DNA from 3 places in the Allokutzneria multivorans genome. Region 3 is predicted to be linked to each of the others. Evidence: riboswitches for the same ligand, from Rfam matches in the RefSeq annotation. Region 3 holds a riboswitch; each other region holds the start of a gene.
The links. A riboswitch is a leader RNA that binds a small molecule or an ion and turns the genes downstream of it on or off. The one in region 3 is predicted to bind S-adenosylmethionine.
Positions count from the first base shown of each region.

Region 1: linked by a shared signal. The riboswitch ahead of thrC (threonine synthase) and the one ahead of ABD798_RS10155 (methionine ABC transporter ATP-binding protein) in region 3 are both predicted to bind S-adenosylmethionine.
Region 2: linked by a shared signal. The riboswitch ahead of ABD798_RS29025 (aminotransferase class V-fold PLP-dependent enzyme) and the one ahead of ABD798_RS10155 (methionine ABC transporter ATP-binding protein) in region 3 are both predicted to bind S-adenosylmethionine.

Region 1 covers NZ_BAABAL010000017.1:426,055-433,198, reverse strand. Annotated here, with positions in the region: gene ABD798_RS22960 (glycoside hydrolase family 3 N-terminal domain-containing protein) at 1-568, shown strand, start outside; gene rpsT (30S ribosomal protein S20) at 720-980, shown strand; gene ABD798_RS22950 (RNA polymerase sigma factor) at 1,156-1,716, opposite strand; gene ABD798_RS22945 (SSI family serine proteinase inhibitor) at 2,067-2,477, shown strand; gene ABD798_RS22940 (SSI family serine proteinase inhibitor) at 2,631-3,035, shown strand; gene holA (DNA polymerase III subunit delta) at 3,149-4,129, opposite strand; SAM riboswitch class I at 4,282-4,413, shown strand; gene thrC (threonine synthase) at 4,425-5,687, shown strand; gene ABD798_RS22925 (DNA internalization-related competence protein ComEC/Rec2) at 5,751-7,144, opposite strand, start outside.
Region 2 covers NZ_BAABAL010000019.1:241,931-249,074, reverse strand. Annotated here, with positions in the region: gene ABD798_RS29030 (potassium/proton antiporter) at 1-1,047, shown strand, start outside; SAM riboswitch class IV at 1,153-1,267, shown strand; gene ABD798_RS29025 (aminotransferase class V-fold PLP-dependent enzyme) at 1,305-2,648, shown strand; gene lspA (signal peptidase II) at 2,666-3,241, shown strand; gene ABD798_RS29015 (RluA family pseudouridine synthase) at 3,238-4,164, shown strand; gene ABD798_RS29010 (AsnC family protein) at 4,258-5,274, opposite strand; gene ABD798_RS29005 (extracellular solute-binding protein) at 5,550-6,956, shown strand; gene ABD798_RS29000 (carbohydrate ABC transporter permease) at 6,943-7,144, shown strand, end outside.
Region 3 covers NZ_BAABAL010000006.1:96,524-103,667, reverse strand. Annotated here, with positions in the region: gene ABD798_RS10165 (resuscitation-promoting factor) at 1-1,161, shown strand, start outside; gene rsmA (16S rRNA (adenine(1518)-N(6)/adenine(1519)-N(6))-dimethyltransferase RsmA) at 1,277-2,143, shown strand; SAM riboswitch class I at 2,291-2,381, shown strand; gene ABD798_RS10155 (methionine ABC transporter ATP-binding protein) at 2,592-3,605, shown strand; gene ABD798_RS10150 (methionine ABC transporter permease) at 3,602-4,285, shown strand; gene ABD798_RS10145 (MetQ/NlpA family ABC transporter substrate-binding protein) at 4,319-5,134, shown strand; gene ABD798_RS10140 (4-(cytidine 5'-diphospho)-2-C-methyl-D-erythritol kinase) at 5,192-6,148, shown strand; gene ABD798_RS10135 (ABC-F family ATP-binding cassette domain-containing protein) at 6,211-7,144, shown strand, end outside.

The sequences.
Region 1 (7,144 bases), on a different contig from region 3:
CGCGGGGTGGCTGCCCGGCACCGAAGGCGGCACCGCCGTCGCGGATGTGTTGTTCGGCACGGCCAACCCCAGCGGCAAGCTCCCGGTGTCGTGGCCGAAGCGCATCGGTGACCAGCCGATGTCCTACGACCAGCTGCCCGGCACCAACGGCGGCGAGAGCTCGAAGTACGACCCGGCCTACGCGTTCGGCCACGGCCTGTCGTACACGAGCTTCGCGGTCGGGGCGCCGAGCGTGCCCTCGACGGTCCGGGCGGATGCCAAGGTCGCGGATGCCAAGGTCAAGGTCGGCTTCACCGTGCGCAACACCGGCTCGCGCACGGGCACGGCGGTCGTTCCCGTCTACGTGCACCAGCCCGTGGCGCTGCTCCAGGTCCCTGACAAGCGGCTGGTCGGCTGGGCGCGCGTGGAGCTGGCCGCGGGCGCGCAGCGGGCCGTCGAAGTGGAGTTCTCCGTCGACCAGCTCGCCCTGAACAGCGGCGATGTCGACGGAGCCGGCCGAAGAGAGGTTCCGAGGACCGCCTACGAGGTGCTCGTGGAGGACGGCCGCGCCCCGTTCACGGTGCGCTGACCGGGTCGTTGTGGGAGGCACGGCGCCCGGTTGTTACGATTCCGGGCGTTGTGCCGCGCGGCGTTCCGTCGTGGAGGAGAGCTCGCCGAGTTCGGGCGAGTGCCGATCAGGCGCGGTGCACCACCCCACTCGAACGGAAGAGGGTCCAGTCATGGCCAACATCAAGTCGCAGGTCAAGCGCATCAAGACCAACGAGAAGGCGCGCCTGCGGAACAAGTCCGTGAAGTCGGCCCTCAAGACGGCCATCCGCAAGTTCCGCGAGGCCGCCGAGGCCGGGGACAAGGACAAGGCCGCCGTGCTGCTCGCCGAGGCCAGCAAGAAGCTGGACAAGGCCGCCAGCAAGGGCGTCATCCACGCGAACCAGGCCGCCAACAAGAAGTCGGCGATGGCCCTGCGCGCCAACAAGATCTGATCGCATCCCGATCGGGTCCCACGGACACGAGAACGCCGCCCCGCGACCAGCGGGGCGGCGTTCTTCGTCTGTGCCGGCGGTTCCCGCCCGGCGGAGTTGCGGCCCTGGCGGTTTTCCGGCCCTGGCAAGGAAAAGGGCCTAGGTACGGGGCCCTGCTCCCCGTACCTAGGCCCTTTCAGCAGCCGAACACCCTGTTGACGGGCGAACGGCGAGCCATCCACTGACGGACCCGGCAGCGCGCGCGGCTGGCGATGCACTCGGTCGCGCGTCGTGTCGTGCCCAGCCTTCGTGAGATCTCGTCGTGCGGGAGACCGTGGGAAAGCCAGAGCAGGACATAACGTTCGCGCCGACTGAGCTTGCCGCAGTGCGCGACGAGCCACTCCGCCTCGGCCTGATCGCTGATCGACTCGGCCGGATCTGTCACGTCCAACGGTAGCAGCCTGGCGTGCGTGGCGACCTGCCGCGCGGTGGTGCTCCTGCGGGCCTCGTCGACGCACAACCGCTTCACGACGGCCACCAGAAAGGGCATCACCCGTTGCGGGTCCAGGGCGGGGAACTCCATGGCCCTGATGAAGGCCTCGTGCACCAGGTCCTCCGCCGCCTCACCGGCGCCCGCCCTGACCGCGATCCTGATCAGCGCGGGACGCAGGTCGACGCATTCCCGCCAGAACTCCTCGCTCCGCGACCGGGCGCAGCCGTCGAGCAGCGGTCCGGCCTCCTGATTGGTCAACAACACGACTCCTAGCATCGACAGGAATTATCGGCGGGACCGACAAGCACGTCTGAACGAGTTATCCGGCCAATTCCCTTCGAAGCACCAAGGTCTTCACGAGGCGCAACCCGAAGCCCCCTCGACCGCCTTAGATACCACCGTAAGAACGGTACTTTGGCAAGGCTTCGTTGCGCAGGAAAACATGGTTCCCTCGGACAGCAGGGCGCATACCGCCATTGGAGGGATCGCCCCCTGCTTCCCCCGTCTGTGAGGACGCTCACTGAGCGCGACCGGAAGCCGCCCGCGTATTCGGAGTGGGACACCCACAGGTGACCCGAGATATATCCGAACATATTTCGAGGAAAGGGAAGTCCATGTCCTGGAACCGACCGCTCAGGTTCGTTCCGATCGCGGTGACCGCGCTGCTCGCGGCGCTGGCGACACCGGCGGGAGCGATCCTCCCACCCGCGCCGCCCGCCGCCGCGCTCGTGCTCACCAGCACGCCCGGCGAGGCTCCCGCGCCCTCGGCGAGGCGGGTCCCGCTGACCTGCTCGCCGGACGGTGGCGGCCACCCCGCGCCCGTGGCCAGCTGCGCGGCGCTGGCGCGGACCGGCGGGAGCGTCGCCGCGCTGCACCTCGACCCCGGCGCCAGCTGCCCGCTGATCTACGCCCCGGTGACCACCACGGCAACCGGAACGTGGTTCGGCCGCCGGGTTCGCGAACAGATCACTTTCCCGAACAGATGTGTGCTGATCGCAAAAACCGGACCCTTATTCCGATTCTGACGAGTTCTCACCGAGCCGAGCTCGACAAGGTTGTTGCCGCGACAATCACATATTCAGTCACGCGCAGTTCACGCAACCGTCAAAGTCGTCACTCGTAGGCTGTATTGACATGAATTCCGAAGAAAAATCTTCAGATCACGGAAAGGGTTTGCAATGCTCCGCAACCGTTTGCCCGGCTCGCTCCTGACCGCGGGCGCGGTCATGCTCTGCCTCACCCCGCCCCCGGCAGTTGCCGGAACCGACATGAACGCTCCCTCAGTTCTCGCACTGTCCGTGGTCGACGAGCACCGGGGAACCCCCGCCAGGAGGGTGACCCTGCGATGCGACCCCACGGGCGGTAACCACCCGTTCGCCGCCGCGGCCTGCCCTCAGCTGGCGGAGGTCGACGGAAACTTCACCCGATTGAATGTCGGTCCACATCCACAGTGCACGAAGGAATATGCACCTCGCACTGTGAGCGCGAGCGGTTTCTGGCGTGGACGGCCGGTCAGCCACCGGGCCGCCTACGCCAACAGCTGCCTCGCACTGGCGGCGACGGGCTCGATCTTCCGCTTCTGAGCTGGGATTTTCCCGGCAGGGCGGAGCAAGCGGGGGTTCCTCGGCGTGCCGCTGGCGGAGGAACCCCCGCGACCGCTCGCCGGATGTGTCCGTTGCGTCCTGTACGTCCCGCTTCAGCGGCGGTTGCGCGCGGCGGCCACTTTGAGCACGGCGCGCTCCACCGCGTAGTCCGCGCTGGCGGCCATGCCCTTCACTTCCGCGTTGAGGGTGGCGACGAGTCCCATCGCCTCGACGAGGCCCTCCGGGGACCAGCCCTGCGCCTGGCCGAGCGCCTTCTTGACCTTCCACGGCGGCATGCCGAGCTGACCCGCGAGCTGGAACGGGTCCGCCCGCCCCACTCCGGCCACCCTGGCGATGGTGCGCACCGCGTCGGCCAGCGCGTCGGCGAGCAGCACGTGCGGAACGCCCAGCTGCAACGCCCAGCGCAGCGATTCCAGCGCGGCGGTGCGGTCGCCGGTAACGGCCTTCTCCGCCACCGCGAAGCCGGTCATCTCGGCACGGCCGCGGTGGTAACGGCGCACCGCCTGCTCGTCGACCTTGCCGCCGGTGTCCGCGACGAGCTGCGAGGCCGCGGCCGCCAACTCGCGCAGATCGTTGCCGACCGTCTCCATCAGCGCCGCGAGCGCGGGCCCGTCGATCTTGCCACCCGCGCGCCGAACCTCGTTGCGCACAAAGGATTCCCGGTCACTGGCCTTGGTCAGCTTCGCGCACTCCGCGACCGCCGCCCCCGCCTTGCGCAACGCGGCGGGCAGCTCCTTGGCGAGCTTGCCGCGCCCGCCCCCCGTGTGCGTGAGGACCAGGGTCACGCCCTCGGCGGGGTCGCGGATGTAGGAGAGCACCGCCTCGGCGATCTCCTTGCCCGCGTCCTGGGCCGCCTCCAGCACGATCACCCTGCCCTCCGCGAACAGCGAGGGGCTGAGCAGCTCGACCAGTTCGGGAGGGGTGAGATCGGTCACCCGGACCCGGCGCAGCTCGGCCTCCGGATCGGCCTGCCTCGCGGCGTCCAGCGTGGCCCGCACGGACCGCTCGACGAGGAGCTCTTCCTCTCCGATGACCAGGTGCAACGGGGCTGGCGCTGCGGCGGGAGCACTCACCGCGCCATCCTCGCACGAGGGTCGGACGGCGCGGCCGCCGCGCACGTCCCGCATCATGGGCAACGGTGGCTCTCCCGTGGGACGTTGCCGTAGCGTGACCACCGGACGGCCGCCGAAGGGCGCGCCTCCGCACAGCACCACCACAACTGAACAGCTCATCCAGAGGGGTAGAGGGATCGGCCCTACGACACCCCGGCAACCGACGCCAGACCACGCGGGATCTCCGCGAGGCCACCGGCGATCACGGTGCCAAATCCGGCCCGCACGAGCGGGAAAGATGAGGAGAGACCTCGCGATGACGACCATCGAGGCGCGCCGCAGCGCCCACCAGTTCGACCTCGGCCCGGCCCGCGCCCTGGTGTGCCGCGAATGCGGCAACGAGGTGCCGCTCGCCGCGGAGTTCGCGTGTGCGGAGTGTTTCGGCCCCCTTGAGGTCGGCTACGACTTCGGCAAGATCACCCGCGCGGAGATCGAGGCGGGGCCCCGCTCCATCTGGCGCTACCGCAACCTCCTTCCGGTGCCCTCGGACGTCCAGGAGCACCCCAACACCGATCCGGGCCTGACCCGGCTGGTCAAGGCCGACCGCCTGGCCGCCGCGCTCGGCGTGCGCAAGCTGTGGGTGAAGGACGACACCGGCAACCCCACGCACTCCTTCAAGGACCGCGTGGTCGCGGTGGCGCTCGCCGCCGCGCGCCAGCTCGGGTTCACCGTGCTGGCCTGCCCCTCCACCGGCAACCTGGCCAACGCCGTCGCCGCGGCAGCGGCGCGGGCGGGCTGGGAGTCGGTCGTGCTGATCCCCTCCTCTCTCGAGCGCGCGAAGGTGCTCACCACCGCCGTGTACGACGGTGCGCTGATCGCCGTCGACGGCAACTACGACGACGTGAACCGGCTGGCCACCGAGCTGGCCGCCGACCACGAGGACTGGGCGTTCGTCAACGTCAACGTCCGCCCGTACTACGCGGAGGGCTCCAAGACCCTCGGCTACGAGGTCGCCGAGCAGCTCGGCTGGCGCCTGCCGCAGCAGATCGTCGTGCCGGTCGCCTCCGGTTCGCAGTTGACCAAGGTGGACAAGGCCTTCCGCGAGCTGGGTGAGCTGGACCTGGTGGAGCCGACCCCGTACCGGGTCTTCGGCGCCCAGGCCACCGGCTGCTCCCCCGTCGCCGCCGCGTTCCAGGCGGGCCACGACGTGATCCAGCCGGTGAAGCCGGACACGATCGCCCGCTCACTGGCGATCGGTGCTCCCGCCGACGGTCCCTACGTGCTGGACACCGTGCGCCGCACCGGAGGTTCGGTGGAGCACGTCAGCGACGAGGAGGTCGTCGACGCGATCCGCCTGCTGGCCCGCACCGAGGGCATCTTCGCCGAGACCGCGGGCGGCGTGACCGTCGCGACGGCGAAGAAGCTCATCGAGTCCGGCCAGCTCGACCCGGACGCCGAGACCGTCCTGCTGATCACCGGCGACGGCCTGAAGACCCTCGACGCGGTGGAGGACAAGATCGGCCCGCGCGCCACCGTGCCGCCGTCGAGCGCCGCCGTCCGCGAAGCACTCGGCCTCTGACAGGTCACGGCCTCTGACAGGTCACAGACAAAGCGTCACCGGCAAAGCGTCACTGGCAAGCGCTCACCGCCTGGGCGGTGGCCGTGGTTCTCCTCTCCGTGCGGTCGCCAGACCATCGCGGGTGGCCAGAACGGCGACGTCACCGTCCAGGTCGGTGCGCAGGACGCGCACTCCGGCGAGCGAGTGCAGGACCAGTGGGCTCGGGTGGCCGTAGTCGTTGCCCGCGCCCACGCAGATCAACGCGACTCGGGGCCGCACCGCGCCCAGGAACCGGGGCAGGCTGTAGCGGGACCCGTGGTGCGGCACCTTGAGCACGTCCGCGCTGACGTCCACTGTGGACGCCAGCAGCTCGGCTTGCGTGGCCAGTTCGATGTCTCCGGTCAGCAACATCCGCCCCGCTGGTGTGTGCGCCCGCAGCACCAGTGAGGCGTCGTTGACCACGGTCCCCGGCAAGGGTGTCTCCGAAGTCCGCGGTGCCGGAGACCTCAGCGGTGCCAGCACCTCCAGCGCCAACCCGGGCCACTCCAGCCGCTGACCGCGACTCAGTTCGATCAACGGAACTCCCGCCGCCGCAACGGTGTCACGCACCTCCTTCATCGCCCAAGCGGGCTCTCTCAGTGGCCCGACCGCGACCGCTCCCACAGATCTCTCCGCGAGCACCGCCGCGAGCCCGCCGATGTGGTCGGCGTGCAGGTGGCTCAGCACCACCACAGGAACGCGATCAACGCCCAGCCGATCCAGACAAGCGTTGACCGCCAACGGTTCTGGCCCGGTGTCGACCAGGACCGCGCGCCCGGGCTCAGCGACCGCCAGCACCACGGCGTCGCCCTGCCCGACGTCACACGCCACCGCCGCCCAGCCGTCAGCGGGCCACTGCGGCTTGAGCAGCTTCACCGGAACCGCGGTCAACACCAGCACAACCACGCCGAGCACCAACACGATCCGGAACCGGCGGCTCCGCAGCAGCAACACGACCACAACGAGCAGCGCGGCGAGCAGCAGTCCACCAAGCACACCGGAAGGCCACGGAACACCGCTGTCCGGCACCGCGGCGGCACGTCTGCCCACGGTGATCAGCCACCACACCTCGGGCCCCGCCAGGTGGACCAGAAGCTCCGCAGCGCCCTCGTGCACCGTCGAGACCAGCGCAGCGAGCACACCGAACACCGTCGCAGGCGCCACAACGGGAGCCGCGAGCAGATTGGCCGGAATCGCCACCAGGCTGATCTCTCCGGACAGCGCCGCGATCAACGGAGCCGTGGCGAGCTGTGCCGCCGCCGGAACCGCGATGGCCTCGGCGAGCCCCACCGGCACTCCGCGATCGCGCAGTGCCGCGGCCCACCTCGGCGCGAGGATCACCAGTGCCGCGGTCGCCAGCACCGACAACGCGAAACCCGCGGTGTTGGCCAGTCCAGGATCGAACAGCAGCAACACGATCACGGCTCCGGCGAGCGCGG
Region 2 (7,144 bases), on a different contig from region 3:
CGCAGGATCTCCGGAACCCTGGAGCTGGAGTCGGGTCTCAACGACGCGCCGGTGTACATCGCGGTCGTCCTCCTCGCCAGCACGGAGACGGCCAGTTGGTGGACACCCGCGCTCGTGGTCTACGAGCTCGGCGTGGGCGCGGTCGTCGGCATCGCGCTGGGGTGGTTCGGCGGTCAGGCGTTGCGCCGCGCGGCGTTGCCCGCGACCGGTCTCTATCCACTTGCGACAGTCGCGGTGTGCGTGCTCGCGTACTCGGCGGGCCAGGAGCTGCACGCCTCGGGACTGCTCGCCACCTACGTCGCGGGACTGGTGCTGGGCAACGCGAAGCTCCCGCACCGCAGCGACACGCTGTCCTTCGCCGAAGGGCTCGGCTGGCTCTCCCAGATCGGGTTGTTCGTGCTGCTCGGCCTCTACGCCTCGCCGGGGCGGCTGCCGAGCGTGATCATCCCGGCGCTGATCACCGGCGCGGTGCTGGTGCTGGTCGCCAGGCCGCTGTCGGTGCTCGCCGCCGCGCTGCCGTTCCGGGTGCCCTGGCGGGAGCAGGTCTTCCTGTCGTGGTCGGGGCTGCGCGGCGCGGTGCCGATCGTGCTCGCGCTGATCCCGGTGACCCAGGACGTCCCCGGCGCGCAGCAGCTGATCGACGTGGTGTTCGTGCTCGTCGTGGTGCTGACCCTGATCCAGGGCACCACGCTGCCGCTGGTGGCGCGGATGCTCGGGCTCGTGCGCCGAGGTGAGCCGCAGCAGGTCGAGGTCGACTCGGCGCCGCTGGACGAGCTGGGCGCGGAGCTGTTGCAGGTGCGCGTGCCGGAGGGCTCGAAGCTGCACGGCGTCTACATCACCGAGCTGAGGCTGCCCGTCGGCGCGACGGTGAGCCTCGTGGTGCGCGGCAAGGCCGGGTTCACGCCGCAGCCCACCACGCGCATCCAGGTGGGCGACCAGCTGCTGATCGTGGCCACCGAGGAGGTGCGCGAGGGCGCCGAACGACGGGTCCGCGCCATCGACCGCGCGGGTCGCTACGCGCGCTGGAAGGGCGAGTCGGGGGACTGATTCCCTTGCGCCGCAACGGCTCCAGTCAGCTGTGGCGCAGGTCGCGTTCCAGGATCTGGACGGGGTCTGGCGCGTTGGCGCGTCCTCGGCTACTTTCGATCGCAAGGTCATGAGTGCCAGCGACAAGCCCTAGCTTGCTGGTCGGCAACCCTCCAACCGCGGTGGGGTGCTCTAGGTGAGGACCTGGTTCACCGCGCAACGCGGTGAGCAAGCGCGGACTCCCTCCCGGCGAGTCCCACGGACTCACGGAGGTCGCTGTGTCGCTCGCGTTCGCCCCCATCCGTTCCTCGGTTCCCTCCGTCGTGGGCTCGCGCCTGACGGTTCCGCTGGTCACGGGCGAGCTGGTGCCCTACGCGAACCTCGACCACGCCGCCAGCGCCCCGTGCCTGGAGCAGGTCCGCGACGCCGTCGACGAGCTGCTGCCCTGGTACGCCAGCGTGCACCGCGGCGCGGGCTTCGCCTCCCAGGTCTGCACCCGCATCTACGAGCAGGCCCGGCACGCCGTCCGCCGCTTCGTCGGAGCCCGCCAGACCGACGCCGTGGTCTTCACCCGCAACACCACCGACTCGCTGAACCTGTTGGCGCGCAGCGTTCCCAAGGGCACCAGCGTCTTCGTCTTCGACACCGACCACCACGCCGCGCTGCTGCCGTGGCGCGGTCCCCGGGTGAACCGGTTGCAGACCCCCGCGACGCCCGCCGAGGCCGTCCGCGTGCTCGACGAGGCGCTCAAGTCCGCTCCGGTCGGCCCGCGCCTGGTGGTGCTGACCGGCGCCTCCAACGTGACCGGTGAGGTGTGGCCGGTCAACGACCTCGTCCGGTGCGCGCACTCGCACGGCGCGCGGACCGTGCTCGACGCGGCGCAGCTCGCTCCGCACCGGCCGGTGGACGCCAGCGCCGCCGAGGTGGACTACGTCGTGCTCTCCGGGCACAAGCTCTACGCCCCGTTCGGCGCGGGCGCGCTGGTCGGCCGCTCCGACTGGCTCCAGCAGGCCGAGCCGTACCTGATCGGCGGCGGAGCCACCCGCAACGTCGTCGACTGGGGCGACCACCTGGGCGTGAGCTGGTCGAAGGTGCCCGAGCGGCACGAGGCCGGCTCGCCCAACGTCGTGGGCGTGCACGCGCTCGCCGTGGCCTGCGGAGTCCTGGCGCGGCAGCGCTGGGAGGACGTGAAGGCGCACGAGGACAAGCTGTTCACCCAGCTCAAGGCCGGTCTGGCCACGGTGCCCGGCTTCCGCGAGCTGACCCTGTTCGGGGACGAGGCGCCGGACCGCGTCGGCGTTGTCAGCTTCACCGTCGACGGCCACGACGCCGGGCTGCTCGCCGCGATCCTGTCGGCGGAGTACGGCATCGGCGTGCGCGACGGCGCGTTCTGCGCCCACATCGCCACCAAGCGGCTGATCGCCGGGAGCGGTTCCGAGGGTGGCCGGGCGCTGCGCGTCAGCCTGGGCCTGGGCAACAACTCCGAGCACGTCTCGCGCGTGGTCGGCGCGCTGCGGCGGATCGTCGCGGACGGCCCGAAGTGGGAGTACGAGCTCGTGGACGGCCGCTGGACCCCGCGCAACGACCCCCGGCCGCTGCCGCCGTTCCTGGCCGATCTCTGATCAGCGACAATGACCGGGTGAGCGACAATGACCCGGTGAGCACCGAGAGCACACCACCGCCGCCACCGCGCAGGCTCGGCTTGTTCGCCGCGCTGGCCGCGGTGGTGCTGGCGCTGGACATCGTCACCAAGTTCTGGGCGGTCGCGTCCCTGGAGGGCCAGGAACCGGTGCGCCTGTTCGGCGGCGGGCTCTACCTGGTGCTGGTCCGCAACCCCGGCGCGGCGTGGTCCATCGGCGCCGACTACACCTGGGTGCTGTCGCTGATCATGGCGGCGGTGGTGCTGGCGATCCTGTACTTCGCGCCGCGCCTGCGCTCCGGTGGCTGGGCGGCCGGTCTGGGCCTGGTGCTGGCCGGAGCCCTCGGCAACCTCGGCGACCGGCTCTTCCGCCCGCCGGGCTTCCTGCACGGGCACGTCGTCGACTTCCTGTCGCTGTTCGCCCCGGACGGCTCGGTGTGGCCGGTGTTCAACGTGGCCGACTCGGCGATCTGCGTCGGTGGAGCGCTCATCGTGCTGATGGCGCTGCTCGGCCGGGAGTACGACGGCACGATGATCGAGAAGAAGTCTTCCAAGAAGAAGGAGTCCCAGTCGTGAGCGCGCGAACGCTGCCAGTGCCGGACGGCCTGGAGGGCATGCGCGTCGACGCGGGCCTGTCGAAGCTGCTCGGCCTGTCCCGCACGGTCGTCGCCGGGCTGACCGAGAAGGGCGATGTGCTGCTCGACGGCCAGCCCGTCGGCAAGTCCGACCGGCTCACCGCGGGCTCCTGGCTGGAGATCACCCTGCCCGAGCCCGAGCGCCCCATCGAGATCCAGGCGATCGCGGTCGAGGGCATGGTCGTGCTGCACGAGGACGACGACATCGTCGTGATCGACAAGCCGGTCGGCGTCGCCGTGCACCCCAGCCCCGGCTGGAGCGGCCCCACGGTGGTCGGCGGGCTCGCGGCGGCCGGTGTGCGCATCGCGACCTCCGGCGCGGCCGAGCGGCAGGGCGTCGTGCACCGACTCGACGCTGGCACCACCGGCGTCATGGTCGTCGCGAAGAGCGAGCACGCGTACTCCGTGCTGAAGCGCGCGTTCAAGGAGCGCACGGTCGACAAGGGCTACCACGCCCTGGTGCAGGGCCACCCCGACCCGTCGCGCGGCACCATCGACGCGCCGATCGACCGGCACCCCAAGCACGACTACAAGTTCGCGGTGATGAACGGCGGCAAGGACTCGATCACCCACTACGAGGTGATGGAGGCCTTCCGCGCGGCGTCCCTGGTCGACGTGAAGCTGGAGACCGGGCGCACCCACCAGATCCGCGTGCACTTCTCCGCGCTGAAGCACCCGTGCGTCGGCGATCTGACCTACGGCGCGGACCCGGTGCTGGCGAAGCGGCTCAACATCACGCGACAGTGGCTGCACGCGCGCACGCTCGGCTTCGACCACCCGGCTGACGGCCAGTGGGTGCAGTTCGTCTCCGAGTACCCAGCCGACCTCGCCGACGCCCTCGAAGCCCTCCGCGCCGAATCCTGACGCCCGCGTTTGCGTACCCAATGTGGCATTTGTTTCGTCAGACGTAACCAATGCCACATTGGGTCGTTCAGTCGGCGCTGAAGAGGTTGAGGGTCAGTCGAGGGTGGACCAGGTGAGGCTGCGCTTGTCGTCGTCGGAGCGCGCGCTCCACTTCACCGAGACCACGTCGATGGACTCGGGGAGCACGTAGACGGTGTGGCCGCCCGCCGTCTCGCCCGGGTTGACCCCGATGCGGTGCGGCGGCCGGGAGGACAGCGAGACCGGGGCCTTGGAGACCTGCCTGCCGTCCGTGGTGATGAGCACCAGGTACAGGTCGGGCAGCGAGGCGAAGGGGATCTGGCCGCGGTTGGTCAGCTCGGTGTGCACCACGACCGCGCGCTCACCCTCCTGGAGGCGGTAGCCCGCAGCGGTGAAGAGGAAGTCGGCCGGGTCGACGACCTCGACCAGCTGGATGCCGAGCTGCTCGCCTTCGAGGCCGATCGTCTCCAGGGTGGTGCCGACCTTGCCGGTGCGCGGACCGGCGGGCAGCGCGGGCTGGTCACCGCGCGCCCACGAGGAGCTCTGCGGCGGACCCCACGTGCTGAGCACCGGGTCGGCGGGCTGGGGCGGCTGCGTCGGCTGGGGCGGCTGGTGGTGCGGCGGCTGCTGGGGCTGGACCGGGAACGGCGTGCTCTGCGGGTGCTGCTGCGCGGGGAACGGGGTGCTCTGCGGGAAGGCCTGCGGCGGGTACGCGCCGGTGTGGCCGCCGTGCACGGGGTACGGGCCGCTGGGGCCGGGGTAGGGACCGCTGGGCGTGCCGTGCACCGGGTAGGCGCCGCTCGGCGTCCCGTGCACGGGCTGGTGCGGATGCGGGTGCTGCTGCTGACCGGGGTGGCCCCAGTGCGGCTGCTGTTGTTGCGGCGGCGGAGGGGCGAGCGCGGCGCGCAGGCCGTTGGGGTCGCACTCGACGCCGACGAGCAGCGGGAGGCCGGTCGCGGAGAGCGCGATCAGCCGGGAGGCCACCTCGCGCGGGTCCATCCCCGCTCTCGCGGCGATCTCGTGCACGGCCGCACGGCCCGCCTCCGCTACCAGGGCGAGCAAACGGGCATCGACGGGATCTGGCACAGCCACGCACGGCACGCTACCCCGTCGCCGAGATCAACGCGCCGACGCCCACACCGGGAGAACGTGGGCAAAAGTAGAGCGCGCTAACAGCTTCTGCATTCCGTCCAGGCCGAAGTGTGGGCATGCGAAGGCTTGTTGTGCCTGGTAGAAGGCACTTGAGCAATCAAGACGGGTGCCCGCGCGGTCCGGGAAACGGTCTGGGAACAGCCCTTGTCATCGTTGTCGGACTGATCGAGGATGGCCGACCTCAGGACCAGCTCAGCGACGAGGAAGGTCGGAGAATGCGACGCAGAGCCGCGCTCGTTGCAGTGACCGCCGTGACCGCCGTGACGGCGCTCAGCGGATGCCTAGGGCAGCCGCAGAGCGCAGACAGCTCCCGCAACGCCGACGCCAAGGAGGTCTCGCTGACCATCACCGGCAACGCGGTGGCGGGCGGCAAGAACTCGGCCAAGGCCGGGTGGGTGACGGACTGGGTGATCCCCCGCTTCGTCGAGGAGCAGAAGCGCAAGGGCGTCACCGCCACCGTCCGCTTCGAGGGCAACGGCGCGGGCGACGAGGACTACAAGACCAAGATCGCGCTGGACCTCAAGACCGGTGGCGGCGCGGACATCATGGCCGTCGACGGGATCTGGGTCGGCGAGTTCGCCGGGGGCAAACAGATCCGCTCGCTGGACGAGATCGTCGGCAAGGACAAGGTCGACGCGTGGGAGGGCTGGAAGCAGATCCCCCAGGCTGTGCAGAGCGTCGGCGTCTTCGAGAACAAGCGCTACGGCGTACCGGACGGCACCGACGGCCGCGTGCTCTTCTACAACAAGAAGCTCTTCGCGCAGGCGGGTCTGCCCGCCACCTGGCAGCCGCGCAGCTGGGACGAACTGCTCTCCGCCGGTGAGGCGCTGAAGAAGCTGCCCGGGGTCACCCCGATCCAGCTCAACGCGGGCACCGCGATGGGCGAGGCGACCACCATGCAGGGGCTGCTGCCGCTGCTCGTCGGGACCGGGAAGCCGTTGCTGGCCAACGGGAAGTGGCAGGGCGCGACCAGCAACCTCAAGGACGTCCTCGGCCTGTACCAGCGGGTCTACGGCGGTGGTGGGCTCGGCGACCCGCTGTTGCAGCAGGAGGCCAAGGGGCGCGACAAGTCCTTCGCCCAGTTCGCCGAGAACAAGATCGGCATCATGCTGGAGAGCGACTACCTGTGGCGCTCGGTGCTGGAGCCGACCAAGGGCGCGGTGAAGATGGCCGACCGCGACAGCTCCGTGGGCTGGGCGATGATCCCGGCGCAGCGGCCGGGCGCGGGCGTGCGCGGGCAGGACTTCGTCAGCATGTCCGGCGGCGCGATCAACCTGATCAACTCCAACACCAAGTTCCCGGTGCAGGCGTGGGAGCTGTTGCAGTTCATGAACTCCGCCGAGGCGGTCAAGGCCCGGCTGGGCGGCGCGGCGCAGGTCACCCAGCGCACCGACGTCAACAACGAGGTGCTCGCCGGTGATGCGATGTTGTCGTTCATCGCGCAGAAGGTGTTGCCGTTGACCGAGTACCGGCCCGGTGTCGCGAACTACACCAGGGTGTCGGCGGCGTTGCAGCAGGCGACGGCCGACGTGGTGAGTGGCAAGACGGCGCAGGAAGCGCTCAACGCCTACCAGGAAGCGTTGAAGAAGATCGTGGGAGAGAACGAGATTGTCACCGGCTGAGGTCACCGAGCGCCGGGGCCGCGTCAGGAGGTTCGCCACCGACGTCGCCGGCCTCGGCGTCTCACGGGCCGTGGGGTTCATCGCGCCCGCGCTGCTGTTGATCGCGGTCTTCCTGATCTTCCCCGCGCTCTGGACCATCTACATCGGACTGACCAACTACGAGCTGACAGGGCCGAACGCGGTCGCTC
Region 3 (7,144 bases):
CGGGGGAACGACGGCGACCCGCACGACCGTTCGCCCCTGCCCGGACGCCCGACGTCTGGACCACCTGTGAAGAGCACGATGGTCAGGGCGGCAGCAGCCGCCACCCTCCTGGTCGTCACCACCGGCGGAGCGACCGCCATCGCGATGGACAAGACGATCACGATCACCGTCGACGACGAGCAGCGCCAGGTGCACACCTTCGCAGGCACCGTCGACGGCGCGCTGGACAGCGCCGGGCTGAGCGCGGGCGCCAAGGACGCGCTCGCCCCCGCCGCGCACGCCTCGATCATCGACGGCAGCCGGATCGTGCTCAAGCGCGGCCGCAAGCTCATGCTCACCGTGGACGGCCGCAAGCGCGAGGTGTGGACCACCGCGCTGACCGTCGACGAGGCCATGCGCCACCTCGGCATGCGCCACGACGGCGCCCTGCTCTCCGCCGACCGCCACCAGCGCATCCCGCTGGAGGGCATGGCACTGGACCTCAAGACCGCCAAGCTCATCACCCTCCTCGACGGCGGCCAGCAGCCGCGCGAGGTGGCCACCAACGCCACCTCCGTCGAGGACCTGCTCCGCGAGCAGAACGTCGCCCTCGAACAGGACGACACCGTCAAGCCCGAGCCGAAGACCCCGCTCACCGGCGAGAAGATGACCGTCGAGGTGACCAGGAGCCGCTTCACCGAGGTGGTCGAGAAGGTCAAGATCGACCCGCCCGAGGAGAAGCAGGAAGACTCCTCGATGAACAAGGGCGAGAAGGAAGTCATCGAGGAGGGCGAGCCGGGCGAGAAGGAGGTCACCTTCAAGGTGATCACCGTCAACGGCAAGCGCACCGAGAAGAAGGAACTGCGCAGCAAGGTCCTCAAGGAGCCCAAGCCGCGCAAGATCAAGGTCGGCACCAAGCCGATCGCCGACGCCGCGGTGTGGGACCGGCTCGCGCAGTGCGAGGCCACCGGCAACTGGTCGATCGTCAGCGCCAACGGCAAGTACCACGGCGGCCTGCAGTTCGACCGGCAGACGTGGCAGGCCTACGGCGGCGGCGCCTACGCTCCGGTGGCCAGCCAGGCATCGCGCGAACAGCAGATCGCGATCGCCACCAAGGTCCGCGACCGCCGCGGTGGCTACAGCGCCTGGCCGCACTGCTCCGCCAAACTCGGCCTCCGCTGACCCCACGCTCGCTCATGATCAACGCCGCCTTTGGTGCGGTGAACTCCCTGAACGACCCGTTCAGTGCGCTCAACGCACTGAACGGGTCGTTCGGTGCAACGGCTAGGGTTCGGGTGTGGATGAGCGGGTAGGGGATGTGCGGCTGCTCGGGCCCGCCGATGTGCGGCGACTGGCCGGAGAGCTGGGGGTTCGGCCGACGAAGAAGCTGGGCCAGAACTTCGTGCACGACCCGAACACCGTGCGCAGGATCGTCAACGGCGCCAACCTCACCGAGGACGACGTGGCGCTGGAGATCGGCCCGGGGCTCGGCTCGTTGACGCTGGCGCTGCTGGACGCGTGCAAGGCCGTGGTGGCGGTCGAGATCGATCCCGTGCTCGCGTCCCGCCTGGAGCAGACCGCTGCCGAGCAGGCCCCCGCCCACGCGGACAGGCTGACCGTCCTGCCGGCCGACGGCATGAGGGTCACCGCCGCGGACTTCGCGCAGCCGCCGACCGCGCTCGTGGCGAACCTGCCGTACAACGTCTCCGTTCCCGTCGTGCTGCACCTGCTGGCCGAGCTGCCGTCGTTGAAGCGCGGGCTCGTGATGGTCCAGGCGGAGGTCGCAGACCGCCTCGCGGCGCGCTCCGGCAGCAAGATCTATGGCGTGCCCAGCGTCAAGGCCGCCTGGTACGCCGATGTGCGCAAGGCCGGACCGGTGCCGCGCGCGGTGTTCTGGCCGGTGCCCAACGTGGACTCGGCGCTGGTGTCCTTCGTGCGAAGAGAAGAACCGTCCACTGTGGACCGCCAGGCCGTTTTCTCGTTGGTGGACGCGGCTTTCGCGCAGCGGCGCAAGACGTTGCGGGCCGCGCTCGCCGGCTGGGCGGGCTCCGCCGCCGTTGCGGAGCAGTGTCTCGTCGCGGCGGGCATCGACCCCTCGACGCGCGGGGAGCAGTTGGACGTCGTGGACTTCGCGCGCATCGCGCAGGCCCGTACCTCACTCTGAGACTGGTATCACCATTCGGGAATAGTTCACGTTCGCGGCGCGTTCACCTGCACGTTCGGCCGTGAGTGTGACGTGCCGAACGATCCACCGCTTGAGACCCGAAACGACTTGCCTCTGTCCGTCATCGTCGGTTCTACTGTTCGCAGCAATCCATCCCGAGCGGCCGAGAGACCTGGCTCAGCGACGCCGCAGCAACCACCCGGAAACGGGCAGGTGCTAACGCCAGGACCGATGGAGTCCTCATGTCTCGCCAGCCGATGTCCGCACGTCGACCCAACCTGGTCCGTCGACGCTGTGTCGACCAGTGCCTCCGCACGGTGAGTGGCTGTCGCCGCGCATTCCGCGCCGCCGCCTGACCACCTCTCACACCCCACCCCCTTAACCGTCCACTGTGGACGGTCTCGGAGCGCTGCCGTCACGAGCGGCAGCCGTGCCATGGAGTCATATCGTGATCACTGTTGAGAACCTGACCAAGAGCTTTCCCGGAAAGGGGGGCGAGGTCCGCGCGTTGGACGGCGTCTCCCTGGAGGTTCCCGCCAACACGATCCTCGGCGTCGTCGGCACCAGCGGTGCCGGCAAGTCGACCCTGGCCCGTTGCATCGCGCTGCTGGAGCAGCCGGACTCCGGCTCGATCCGGGTGGACGGCACCGACCTGGTCAGCCTCTCCGGCGCTTCGCTGCGCGCGGCCCGCAGGCAGATCGGCGTCGTCCCGCAGAACGACTCCCTGCTGCGCCAGCGCACGGCGGCGGGCAACATCGCGCTCCCCCTGGAAGCCGCGAAGGTGCCCGGTCCGCAGCGCAAGCAGCGGGTGGCCGAACTGCTGGAACTCGTTGGCCTGTCGGACAAGGCGGCGAACTACCCCGACCAGCTCTCCGGTGGTCAGCGGCAGCGGGTGGCCATCGCCCGCGCGCTCGCCGCGAGCCCCTCGGTGCTGCTGGCCGACGAGCCGACCTCGGCGCTGGACCCGGAGACCACCGGTTCCGTGCTGACCGTGCTCGACCGCGTGCGCTCCGAACTGGGCCTCACGGTCCTGGTGGTCACCCACGACATGGCCGTGGTCCGCCGGATCTGCGACGACATCGCCGTGCTGGAGCACGGTCGCGTCGTGGAGAACGGCAAGGTCCTCGACCTGATCTCCGAGCCCGGCAGCCGCACCGCCTCGGCGCTGCTGCCCGAGCTGGACCAGGTCTCCCAACAGCACACCGCCAAGTACGACCGGGTTGCCGACGTGGTGCTGGTCGGCTTCGCCGCGGTCGGCGCGCTGTTGCCGGAGGCCGCGAGCCGCCACGACGTCGAGCTGTCGCTGCTCGGCGGTGGCATGACCCGGCTCAACGACACCCCCGTCGCCCGCTTCCGCATCGCGCTCAACGGCGAGCGGGCCGACGCCGCCCTCAAGTGGATCGGCGAGCGCGGCGCCGTCGTCCGCCACAAGCCCACCCTGGTTGCGGGGACTGCTGCGTGAGAACCGAAACACCCTGGTCCACCGTCTTTGAGCTGCTCGCGGAAACGGGGTGGGAGACGCTGTACATGGTGGCCCTCTCCGCCGTGTTCGCGTTGATCGGCGGCCTGCCGCTGGGCGTGCTGCTGCACGTCACCTCGCCGGGAGGACTGCGCCCGCAGGCGCTGACCTACCGGTTGCTCAACTTCGTCGTGGACATCGGCAGGTCACTGCCGTTCGTGATCCTGCTGATCGCGTTGCTCCCGGTGACGCGCTCGATCGTCGGCACCACGCTCGGCAGCACCGCGGCCGTCGTTCCGCTGACGGTCGGCGCGATCCCGTTCCTCGCCAGGCTCGTCGAAGGCGCGCTGCGCGAGGTGGACACCTCCGTCGTGGAGGCCGCGATCACCACCGGGGCAACCAAGCCGCACATCGTGCGCGGCGTGCTGCTCCGCGAGGCCGCGCCCGCACTGGTCGCCGGGATCGGCGTCACCGTGATCGCGTTGATCGGCTACTCCGCCATGGCGGGCGTGGTCGGCGGCGGCGGTCTCGGTGACCTCGCGATCCGCTACGGCTACCAGCGCTTCGACACCAAGGTGCTGATCAGCACCGTCGTGGTGCTCGGCGTCTTCGCCCGCCTCGTGCAGTTCCTCTTCGACCTCGGCTCGCGCGGCATCGACCGCCGTCGCCGGGTCACCGCCTGAGCCTCTTCTTCTCTTTAAGGACAACGAATTCCCATGCGTCGTATCCGCACGCTCGCCGCCGCCGCAGTCGTCACCGCCAGCGCTCTCCTGCTGGGTGCCTGCGGAGGTGCGGACCCCGCGAAGGACCCCAACGCCGCCATCCGCGTCGGCGTGAGCCCCGTCCCGCACGCCGAGATCCTGCGCTACGTCGCGGACAACCTGGCCAAGGACAAGGGCATCAAGGTCGACGTCGTCGAGATCAGCGACTACGTCACGCCGAACACCGCGCTCGCCGAGGGCCAGCTGGAGGCCAACTACTTCCAGCACAAGCCCTACCTGGAGGAGTTCACCGGCGCGCGCAACATCAAGCTCCAGTCCGTCGCCCCCGTGCACGTGGAGCCGCTCGCGGTGTTCTCCAAGAAGGTCAAGAAGATCGAGGAGCTGCCGCAGGGCGCCAAGGTCGCGCTGCCCAACGACCCGAGCAACCTCGCCCGCTCGCTGAACCTGCTCGCCTCCACCGGCCTGATCAAGCTCAAGCCGGGCACCGAGGCCAAGGCCACCAAGCAGGACGTCGCCGAGAACCCCAAGCGGGTCGAGCTGCTGGAGACCGAGGCGGCCCAGCTGCCGCGCAGCCTGGACGACGCCGACGCCGCCGTGGTCAACGGCAACTACCAGCTGGAGGCCAAGCTCGACCTCAAGACCGCGCTCGTGGTGGAGAAGGCCGAGGGCAACGCCTACGCCAACCTGCTGGTCACCCGGCCGGAGCTGGCCGAGGACAAGCGGATCAAGGTGCTGGCCGAGCTGCTGCGCTCGCAGCAGGTGCGCGAGTTCATCGGCAGGACCTTCCCCGGCGGTGTGATCCCCGCCTGAAATCCGGCGAAGACGTGAACAGGGGGCGCGGGGCCGTAGGCTGGCAGAGTGCTTGCCGTGGTCCCGCCCCCTGTGACCGTCCGCGCCCCCGCCAAGGTGAACCTCCACCTCGCGGTGGGTGACCTGCGCGAAGACGGCTATCACGAGCTGATGACCGTGTTCCAGGCCCTCTCGCTCAACGACGAGGTGACCGTTGCCCAGGCCGACGAGCCGGGCATCGAGGTCGTCGGCGACGGTGCCGATCTGGTGCCCGACGACGCCTCGAACCTCGCGTGGCGCGCCATCGAGGCGCTCGCCGAGCGCGCGGGCCGCGACCCCGACGACCCCCGCGTGCGCGTGGTGATCCGCAAGGGCATCCCCGTCGCGGGCGGCATGGCGGGCGGCAGCGCCGACGCCGCCGCCGCGCTGGTCGCCGCCGCCGCGCTGTGGCGGATGGAGATCGGCAGGGACGAGCTCTCCGAGATCGCCGCGACCATCGGCAGCGACGTGCCGTTCTGCCTGCACGGCGGGACCGCGCTCGGCGCGGGCCGGGGCGAGCGGCTGGTGCCCGTGCTGACCAGGCACACCTTCCACTGGGTGATCGCGCTCGACAAGGGCGGCCTGTCCACCCCGACCGTCTTCGCCGAGCTGGACCGGCTGCGCGCCGAGGGCCGCCCGCCCCGCGTCGGTTCGGTCGAGCCGGTGCTCGAAGCGCTGGCGACTGGGGACCCGCGCCAGCTCGCGCTGCTTCTGGGCAACGACCTCCAGGCCGCCGCCGTCTCGCTGCGCCCCTCCCTGCGCCGCACGCTGCGCGCTGGGGTGGACGCGGGCGCGCTCGCCGGGATCGTCTCCGGCTCGGGTCCGACCTGCGCTTTCCTGTGCTCCTCCGCCGACGCCGCCGTCCGGGTGGCCGCGGAGCTCTCCGGCGCGGGCGTCTGCCGTAGCGTTCGGGTGGCGCAGGGCCCGGTGCACGGGGCTCGGGTGATCGGCGGCGACGACACGCCCCGCCCCGTCCCACCCCAGGTCCACGCCTGAACTTCTTCCCGCGCCGTGTTGTTCTACGCGGCACTTCCGTGCGTTTCGTGATGTGAGGATCGATGGCCAACCTGGTCAACCTGGAGTCCGTGAGCAAGAGCTTCGGCGTGCGCCAGCTGCTCAACGGTGTCTCGCTCGGCGTGAACGAGGGCGACCGCATCGGCGTCGTCGGGCTCAACGGCGGTGGCAAGACCACGCTGCTGGAGGTCATCGCCGGGCTGGAGCCGCCGGACTCCGGCAGGGTCAGCCACAACCGGGGCCTGAACTTCGCGGTGGTCACCCAGCGCAGCGAGCTGCCCAAGGGCTCGACGATCCGGCAGAACGTGATCGAGCCGCTCGGCTTCGACGCCGAGCACGAGTGGGCGGCCGACGCCAAGGTGCGCTCGGTGCTGGACGGGCTCGGCGTCAGCGAGCTGGGCCTGGACACCGTGATCGACCCGCTCTCCGGTGGTGAGCGGCGCCGGGTCGCGCTGGCCGCCGCGCTGGTCCGCGACCTCGACCTGATCATCCTCGACGAGCCGACCAACCACCTCGACGTGGAGGGCGTGCAGTGGCTGGCCGACCACCTCGGCGCGCGGCGCTGCGGGCTGGTGGTCGTCACGCACGACCGCTGGTTCCTGGACACCGTGTGCACCCGCACGTGGGAGGTCGTCGGCGGCGGGGTCGAGCAGTACGAGGGCGGCTACGCCGACTGGATCTTCGCGCGCGCGGAGCGGGCCCGGCTCGCCGCGACGCTGGAGGAGAAGCGGCAGAACCTCGCCCGCAAGGAGCTGGCCTGGCTGCGCAGGGGCGCCCCGGCGCGCACCTCCAAGCCCCGCTACCGGATCGAGGCGGCCGAGGCGCTGATCGCCGACGTGCCGCCGCTGCGCGACTCCGTCGAGCTGATGAGCTTCGCCAAGCGCCGCCTCGGCAAGACGGTGATCGACATCGAGGACGCCACGCTGCGCATCCCCGACGGCCGCACGCTGCTGGAGAACACGACCTGGCTCGTCGGCC